2 linked regions of the Ammoniphilus sp. CFH 90114 genome follow. The protein of the gene in region 2 interacts with the protein of the main gene of each other region in a pairwise test. Links are inferred from orthologs where the notes say so. Each region holds a gene or a part of one and is shown on either strand. Other genes may lie near its edges.

Region 1 (3,427 bases), on a different replicon or contig from region 2:
TAGGTGATCTCTTTGAATGGGTACCTTCTGATGGAGGACTGCATGTTTATGGTTGGTGGAAGGGAAAGCTTGAGGAGTATCTTTCGTTTAAACAAAGCTGTTCGGAAAATGGGGTGACCTGGACGGATGCCTCGCCTTACTTCTATGGTGCCAGCCCACCTGCGGCTTGCCTTGGCTTTTCTCATCCAACGTTCGAGGAAATCAGGGAAGGAATAAAGATCATGGGTAGGGTTGACTGGTAGACCTAGAAAAAGCTTCTTCGAGGCTCTCTCATAAACAACAAGACCTTAAGAAGAAGCTTTCTTCCCACGTTTTACATTTTATCTAGACAAGCTGCCCTTTGATCTTCCTCCTTTTGCATCTTCTTACGCTCTAAAAATGCTCTAAACTCTTCCTTGCTTACATTTGCATTCATAGCTTCTACTACAAGCTCCATCCATTCTTTTTCCAGCGTTTTGCGTTCCATATCTTCTCCCCCTTGTTGCTTAAGATACTGAACTACTTCTAATCATGATAACACATGATTAGTGCTTTTGTACTATTTTTTCATCAAAAGTGGTACTTTTGTACTGATATCTTGAATTAGGGCTAAACCTGGACAAACAGAAGAAAAAACTTCTCCTTATTTCACTCGGTTTAGCCCTATTAGTCTCAATAGGCGGAATCATTACGCCACTTATCCTGTTTACAACAACTTCATAAACTCTTCTTCTGTTAAAATCGCAATATTTAAGTCCTGAGCCTTCTTCAGCTTAGATCCTGCCGCCTCACCAGCTACGACGTAATCCGTCTTCGCACTAACACTTCCGGATACTTTTCCGCCTCTCTCTTCCACAGCAGCCTGCGCTTCTTTTCGGCTCATCTGCTCTAGCGTTCCTGTTAACACCACTGTCTTCCCTGCAAAAGGAGAGTCACTGCTTATTTCCTCTAAACGAGGTCCCTTATACTCAAAATTGACACCGGCTTGTCTTAAACGATCAATCGTTTCCCTCACCTGCGGAATAGCAAAATACGCCGCTACGCTATGAGCCATTTTAGGTCCAATCTCATCAATGGCAATAAGCTCTTCCTCCGTAGTCTCCATTAAGCGATCTAAAGTAAGGAAGGTTTGGCTAAGAGTTTTCGCAGCTTTCGCTCCCACAAGACGAATCCCCAACCCGAATACTAGCTTTTCCATCGAGTTTTGCTTACTTAATTCAATTCCAGCAAGAAGGTTATCAACTGACTTCTCTCCCATCCGCTCCAAGGCAAGAAGCGACTCTCTTTCAAGGAAGTAGAGATCCGCCACATCTCGAATAAGCTCATGGTTAAAAAGCTGCGTAATCACCTTTTCACCCAATCCGTCAATATTCATAGCGTTACGTGATACATAGTGGATTAACCCTTCACGGATATGAGCTGAACAAGAAGGATTGACACAGCGAAGGGCTACTTCCTCTTCTAGTCGTACTAACTCACTCTCGCACTCCGGACAATGGGTAGGCATGGAATAGGGACGTTCCTCACCTGTTCTTCTTTCGGCTAAGACCCCGACTACTTCTGGGATAATATCTCCCGCTTTCTTCACAATTACGTGATCGCCGATCATAAGCCCTTTTTCTCGAATGATATCTTCATTATGAAGAGACGCTCGTTTAACCGTAGTCCCTGCAAGACTTACGGGCTTGAGGATGGCTGTAGGAGTGACCGCTCCTGTTCGTCCCACACTTACTTCAATATCTTCTAGAATCGTCACGACTTCCTCTGCCGGAAACTTGTAGGCCGTAGCCCAACGCGGACTCTTTGCAGTGAAGCCTAATTCCCGTTGCTGTGCATAACTATCTACCTTGATGACCATCCCGTCAATATCATAAGGAAGCTGACTTCGCTTCTCCGTCCAACCTTCTACAAACTCGATCACATCCTCAATAGATGAAAACACTCGGCGTTCTTGGTTTACTTTAAATCCTAGGGCTTCTAAGTAGTCCAAACCTTCGCTATGAGAATCCACTTGCTCACCTTCAAGCATGCCGATTCCATAAAGGAAAAGATCCAACTCCCTTTCTGCTGCCAGCTTTGGGTCTAATTGACGAAGGGATCCCGCTGCTACATTACGCGGATTGGCAAACAGCTGCTCCTCTCGCTCTGCTCTTGCTTTATTCAGTTTATCGAAAGCCTTACGCGGCATAAACGCTTCGCCACGCACCTCTATCGTTCTTCGCTCAGAAAGGCGCAAAGGAAGCGATCGGATCGTCTTAAGATTCTGAGTGATATCTTCTCCGATAGACCCATCCCCACGTGTGGCTCCTTGAATGAACACTCCGTTCTCATAACGTAAAGACACCGCTAATCCGTCAATCTTTAGTTCGCACACATAGCGGACCTCATCCGTCGTTACATTTTGTCTTACCCGGCGGTCAAAATCCCTTAGATCATCCGCACCGAAGCTGTTTCCAAGACTGAGCATCGGAATACGGTGCTCTACCTTTTCAAAGAAAGGAAGCGGCTCCCCTCCAACCCTTACACTTGGGGAATCGGCTGTCTTCAAAGCTGGAAACTTCGATTCCAAGTCCATGAGCTCTCTCATTAATTGGTCATATTCCTGGTCCGTAATTTGAGGATTATCTTTTACATAGTAAAAGTAGTTATGATTATTTATAACTTCCCGCAATTCTTCAACCCTTGTTTGAGCGGCCATTAAATCCATATCGTTCTCCTTTTTTTGCAGGTGGTATGAAGTTAACAAAACGAGAAAAAACCCGAGAAAAATTTCTTGTTTTCAGTCACATAACCGAATAGAGAAGAAAAGTCCGGTTATTTTTCAGGTCACTAGGCCGCCTGGCGGATCGCCTGAACCTTTAACCGGAATTTTTTCCGTTAAGCAGCTCGATCGTCCATTTTGGACCCAAATAAGCAGAGAATTTCCTGTTAATTGTCCAAAAGCAGCTGATTCTTGGGTTTAAGAGGCCAATAAGCGGAATTCGTTCCGCTATTTTGGCCATGTTGGGCTACTTAAGAAGAATAGAGGAAAAACTTCCGGTTATTGCCTTGAATACCTACGTTAACTTCTTGATTGGGGCAAATTTAGCTAGTAGCTTCTTAATTCCCGTCGGAGCGGAGAAAGCAATATCTAGCTCTAATCCATCCCCTTGACCTTTCATGCTGACTACGGTTCCCTGTCCCCATTTCCCGTGCTCTACCTTGTCACCAAGCTTCCAATCTGCGTTGACATCGGCTCCTTGTTGGGCTGCCGCATGAGCTGTACCAATACTTGCAGGCCTTTGGAAGGTCCGTGGCGCCGCTGCTTTCACAGCTTGCTTGCGTTCTTCTCCCTCTAGCAGTTCCTCCGGTATCTCACTTAAGAAACGAGAAGCCGGGTTCATTGTCGTTCTTCCGTATAAGGTCCTCATCTTAGCCCGTGTCAGGTAAAGTTCCTCTTCAGCCCTCG
Region 2 (3,505 bases):
TTATCTGTCGAATCGATTCTGAGGAAAGGCCAACGGATTTAGTAGAAGGAGTTCAGGTATTCTCCACCTTTACCTCGAATCGAATCTTACTTCAGGCGTTAATCGAGCACCCTTCCCTCTTTCGATTTTTACAGACGGATCAAACCATGCATGAGGTGCATCTTGACAATTCGAGTGTTGATGGATTAGTTATTAAGGACTTGTCTTTTTTACGGGATGCTTTGGTCATTCGAATCTTTAGAGATAATGATATGATCATCCCTCATGGTGATACTCAGGTAAGACTAGGCGATACCTTGCTGATTAGTGCAGACCGAGAACAAATAGAGGCGATTCGTAAAGAATGTTCATAACAAAAAAGGAGGCGGTTCGCCTCCTTTTTTGTATGACTAGGTATTCTAAATTAAGTGTCACTCCAGATCATCGTAATCATGTGGACAGAGAAGGGAGTTGCTCAAATAATCATCAGGATCGTCCCCTGCAAAGCAAAGGTCGCAAACTCCTCCATGTAAGATGAACGGAGCCCCGCAACATGAGCACCTTTCCATGTGACACCTCCTTGCCTAGTTTCAAAAGCTTTTAATTAGTATATGGATCAACAGGTAAAACATGTCTAGTAAAGAATGTAAACAAGCCGGTTCCTCCTCTGCTCAGGAAGAACCGGCTTTATCATGCTTACCTCTTATCCAACGACGATATTCACCAGGCGATCTGGAACAACGATGAACTTGCGAATTTGTTTGCCTGTAATGGCATCTTGTACGGTCTCAAGTGCTTGAGCCTTTTCCTTGATCTGTTCTTGATCCATACCTGCGGAGATCACTAGACGATCTTTAATTTTTCCATTCACTTGAACGACAATTTCTACTTCATTGTCTACGGTTAACTCTTCTTTGTATTGTGGCCATGCTTCATAAGCTAAGGTATCGTTATGACCTAAGCGGCTCCAAAGCTCTTCCGCAATATGTGGAGCTAGCGGAGAAAGCAACAGAACGAAAGCTTCCATGGCTGATTTTGGCAAGGTCTGCTCTTTATTCGCTTCATTGAGGAACACCATGAGATGGCTAATCGCCGTATTGAATCTCAGCCCTTCAAGATCGTGAGAGACCGCTTTGATCGTCTTATGAACGGTACGATTAAACGATTCTGAACCTGGATGGTTCCCGATTTTTGGATTCAAATCGCCATTGTCTTGAACGAAAAGTCGCCATACACGGCTAAGGAAACGGTGTGAGCCTTCTACACCATTAACATTCCATGGTTTCGATGCTTCCAACGGTCCCATGAACATCTCATAAATTCTGAGCGTATCGGCACCGAAGTCACGAACGATATCATCAGGGTTCACTACGTTTCCACGAGACTTACTCATTTTCTCGTTATTTTCCCCGAGGATCATGCCTTGGTTTACGAGCTTCTGGAATGGTTCCTTCGTATGAACGACACCGATATCGTAGAGTACCTTATGCCAGAAACGAGCATATAACAAGTGAAGCACTGCATGCTCCGCTCCGCCAATGTAAAGATCTACAGGCAGCCATGTTTCTTGCTTCTCCTTTGAGCAAAGCTCCTCGTGATTGTGCGGATCAATGTAACGAAGGTAGTACCAGCAGCTTCCCGCCCATTGAGGCATCGTGTTGGTTTCTCTTCTTGCCTTCATTCCGGTTTCAGGATCAATGGTATTGACCCACTCCTCGATGTTCGCTAGTGGAGATTCCCCAGTTCCTGAAGGACGAATGGCATCCGTCTCAGGTAAAACGAGCGGTAATTGGTCTTCTGGCACCGGCTTCATCGTTCCGTCTTCTAAATGAAGAATCGGGATGGGCTCTCCCCAATAGCGCTGTCTGCTAAACAACCAGTCGCGCAAGCGGTAGGTTACCTTTTTCTTCCCTTTGTTGTTTTCTTCTAACCAAGCAATCATGCGAGTAATGGCTTCTTTATTATTTAAGCCATTCAAAATATCAGAATTCACATGAGGACCATCCCCCGTGTAAGCATCTTCCTCTACATTACCGCCTGCCACGACTTCCACAATCGAAAGATCAAATTTCTTGGCAAACTCCCAGTCTCTCTGGTCATGACCAGGAACCGCCATAATCGCCCCTGTTCCATAGCTTACTAACACGTAGTCAGCCACCCAGATTGGAAGCTTCGCTCCATTTACAGGATTGATGGCATACGCACCAGTGAATACTCCCGTTTTGTCTTTGGCAAGATCTGTTCTTTCTAGATCACTTTTACGAGTTGCTTGCTCTATATAAGCTTCTACAGCTGCTTTTTGTTCTGGTGTTGTAATCTCATCCACTAGCTTATGCTCAGGTGCTACGACACAATAAGTAGCGCCAAATAGCGTGTCAGGTCGAGTAGTGAACACATCAAGACTAGCTTCATGCCCATCAATTTTGAAGGCAAGCTCAGCCCCTTCGGATTTTCCAATCCAGTTTCGCTGCATGTCTTTAATACTCTCAGACCAATCTAGTTCTTCAAGGTCCTCAAGCAGTCTCTCTGCATAAGCCGTAATACGCAAAACCCACTGTCTCATCGGCTTACGAATGACAGGATGTCCTCCGCGTTCACTCTTGCCATCGATTACTTCTTCGTTTGCAAGTACGGTTCCGAGCGCTGGACACCAGTTCACAGGAATCTCGTCAACGTAGGCTAAACCTCTCTTGTAAAGTTGAAGGAAGATCCATTGCGTCCACTTATAGTATTCCGGATCCGTCGTGGAGATTTCGCGATCCCAGTCATAGGAGAATCCGAGTGACTTAATTTGGCGACGGAAATTATCAATATTTTTCTTAGTAATGTCTCGCGGATGCTGTCCGGTATCTAGTGCGTGCTGTTCGGCCGGAAGTCCAAATGCATCCCACCCCATCGGATGAAGAACTTGATATCCATTCATACGCTTATAACGGGACACGATATCTGTTGCGGTATAACCTTCTGGGTGTCCCACATGAAGCCCAGCTCCTGAAGGATAAGGAAACATATCTAGAGCATAGAATTTAGGTTTATCCGGCTGTTCTACCAGCTTAAAGGTTTTATTCTCTTCCCAGTGATGCTGCCACTTCTTCTCAATTGTACGGTGATCGTAAGTTGTAGGGGACTTTGCTTGTTCCGTAGTCATAACTACCTCCAAAAGATTGTTGAATGATAAACAAAAAAATAAAAAAACCTCTCATCCATAGCTGATCGCTAGGGACGAGAGGAGATTCTCCCGCGGTACCACCCTAATTAGTACATATGTACTCACTTATTACACCCTTAACGCGGGCTAACGGCCGGATCTACTCAGATTCAATCCTGCAGCTCCGAGGTGAGTTCCCTGTCCTCTGCGTTGACTCGCACCCTCCGTCAACTCTCTGAATGCATCGGTTCCACGTACTATTCCTCGTCATGGCTGTTAAGCATTTATGTAAGATGCCTTCGTAAACACGAAGTTTCTAAAAAACTAATAGGTCTATTTTATTGTTTTTTTCGCAAACCTGTCAATAAAAGTTTTCTC

The links. Proteins that work in one complex are often made in the same cells at the same time.
Region 1: the proteins of leuS (region 2) and ligA interact in binary tests that used the Escherichia coli proteins (3 or more experiments, as listed by UniProt). The link is inferred for Ammoniphilus sp. CFH 90114 from one-to-one orthologs.

The regions. Positions count from the first base shown.
Region 1 is NZ_SDLI01000009.1:220,402-223,828, forward strand. The notes cover bases 187-3,134. They hold ligA (NAD-dependent DNA ligase LigA), read right to left. Parts: upstream 2,687-3,134; coding sequence 686-2,686; downstream 187-685. Other genes in these bases: pdxR (MocR-like pyridoxine biosynthesis transcription factor PdxR), read left to right, coding at 187-242; EIZ39_RS19685 (anti-repressor SinI family protein), read right to left, coding at 314-466; pcrA (DNA helicase PcrA), read right to left, coding at 3,036-3,134. In the rest of the region: more of pdxR, read left to right, coding at 1-186; more of pcrA, read right to left, coding at 3,135-3,427. UniProt on the Escherichia coli protein: DNA ligase that catalyzes the formation of phosphodiester linkages between 5'-phosphoryl and 3'-hydroxyl groups in double-stranded DNA using NAD as a coenzyme and as the energy source for the reaction.
Region 2 is NZ_SDLI01000012.1:38,867-42,371, forward strand. The notes cover bases 406-3,431. They hold leuS (leucine--tRNA ligase), read right to left. Parts: upstream 3,128-3,431; coding sequence 683-3,127; downstream 406-682. Other genes in these bases: EIZ39_RS26855 (hypothetical protein), read right to left, coding at 411-548. In the rest of the region: EIZ39_RS21400 (monovalent cation:proton antiporter family protein), read left to right, coding at 1-353.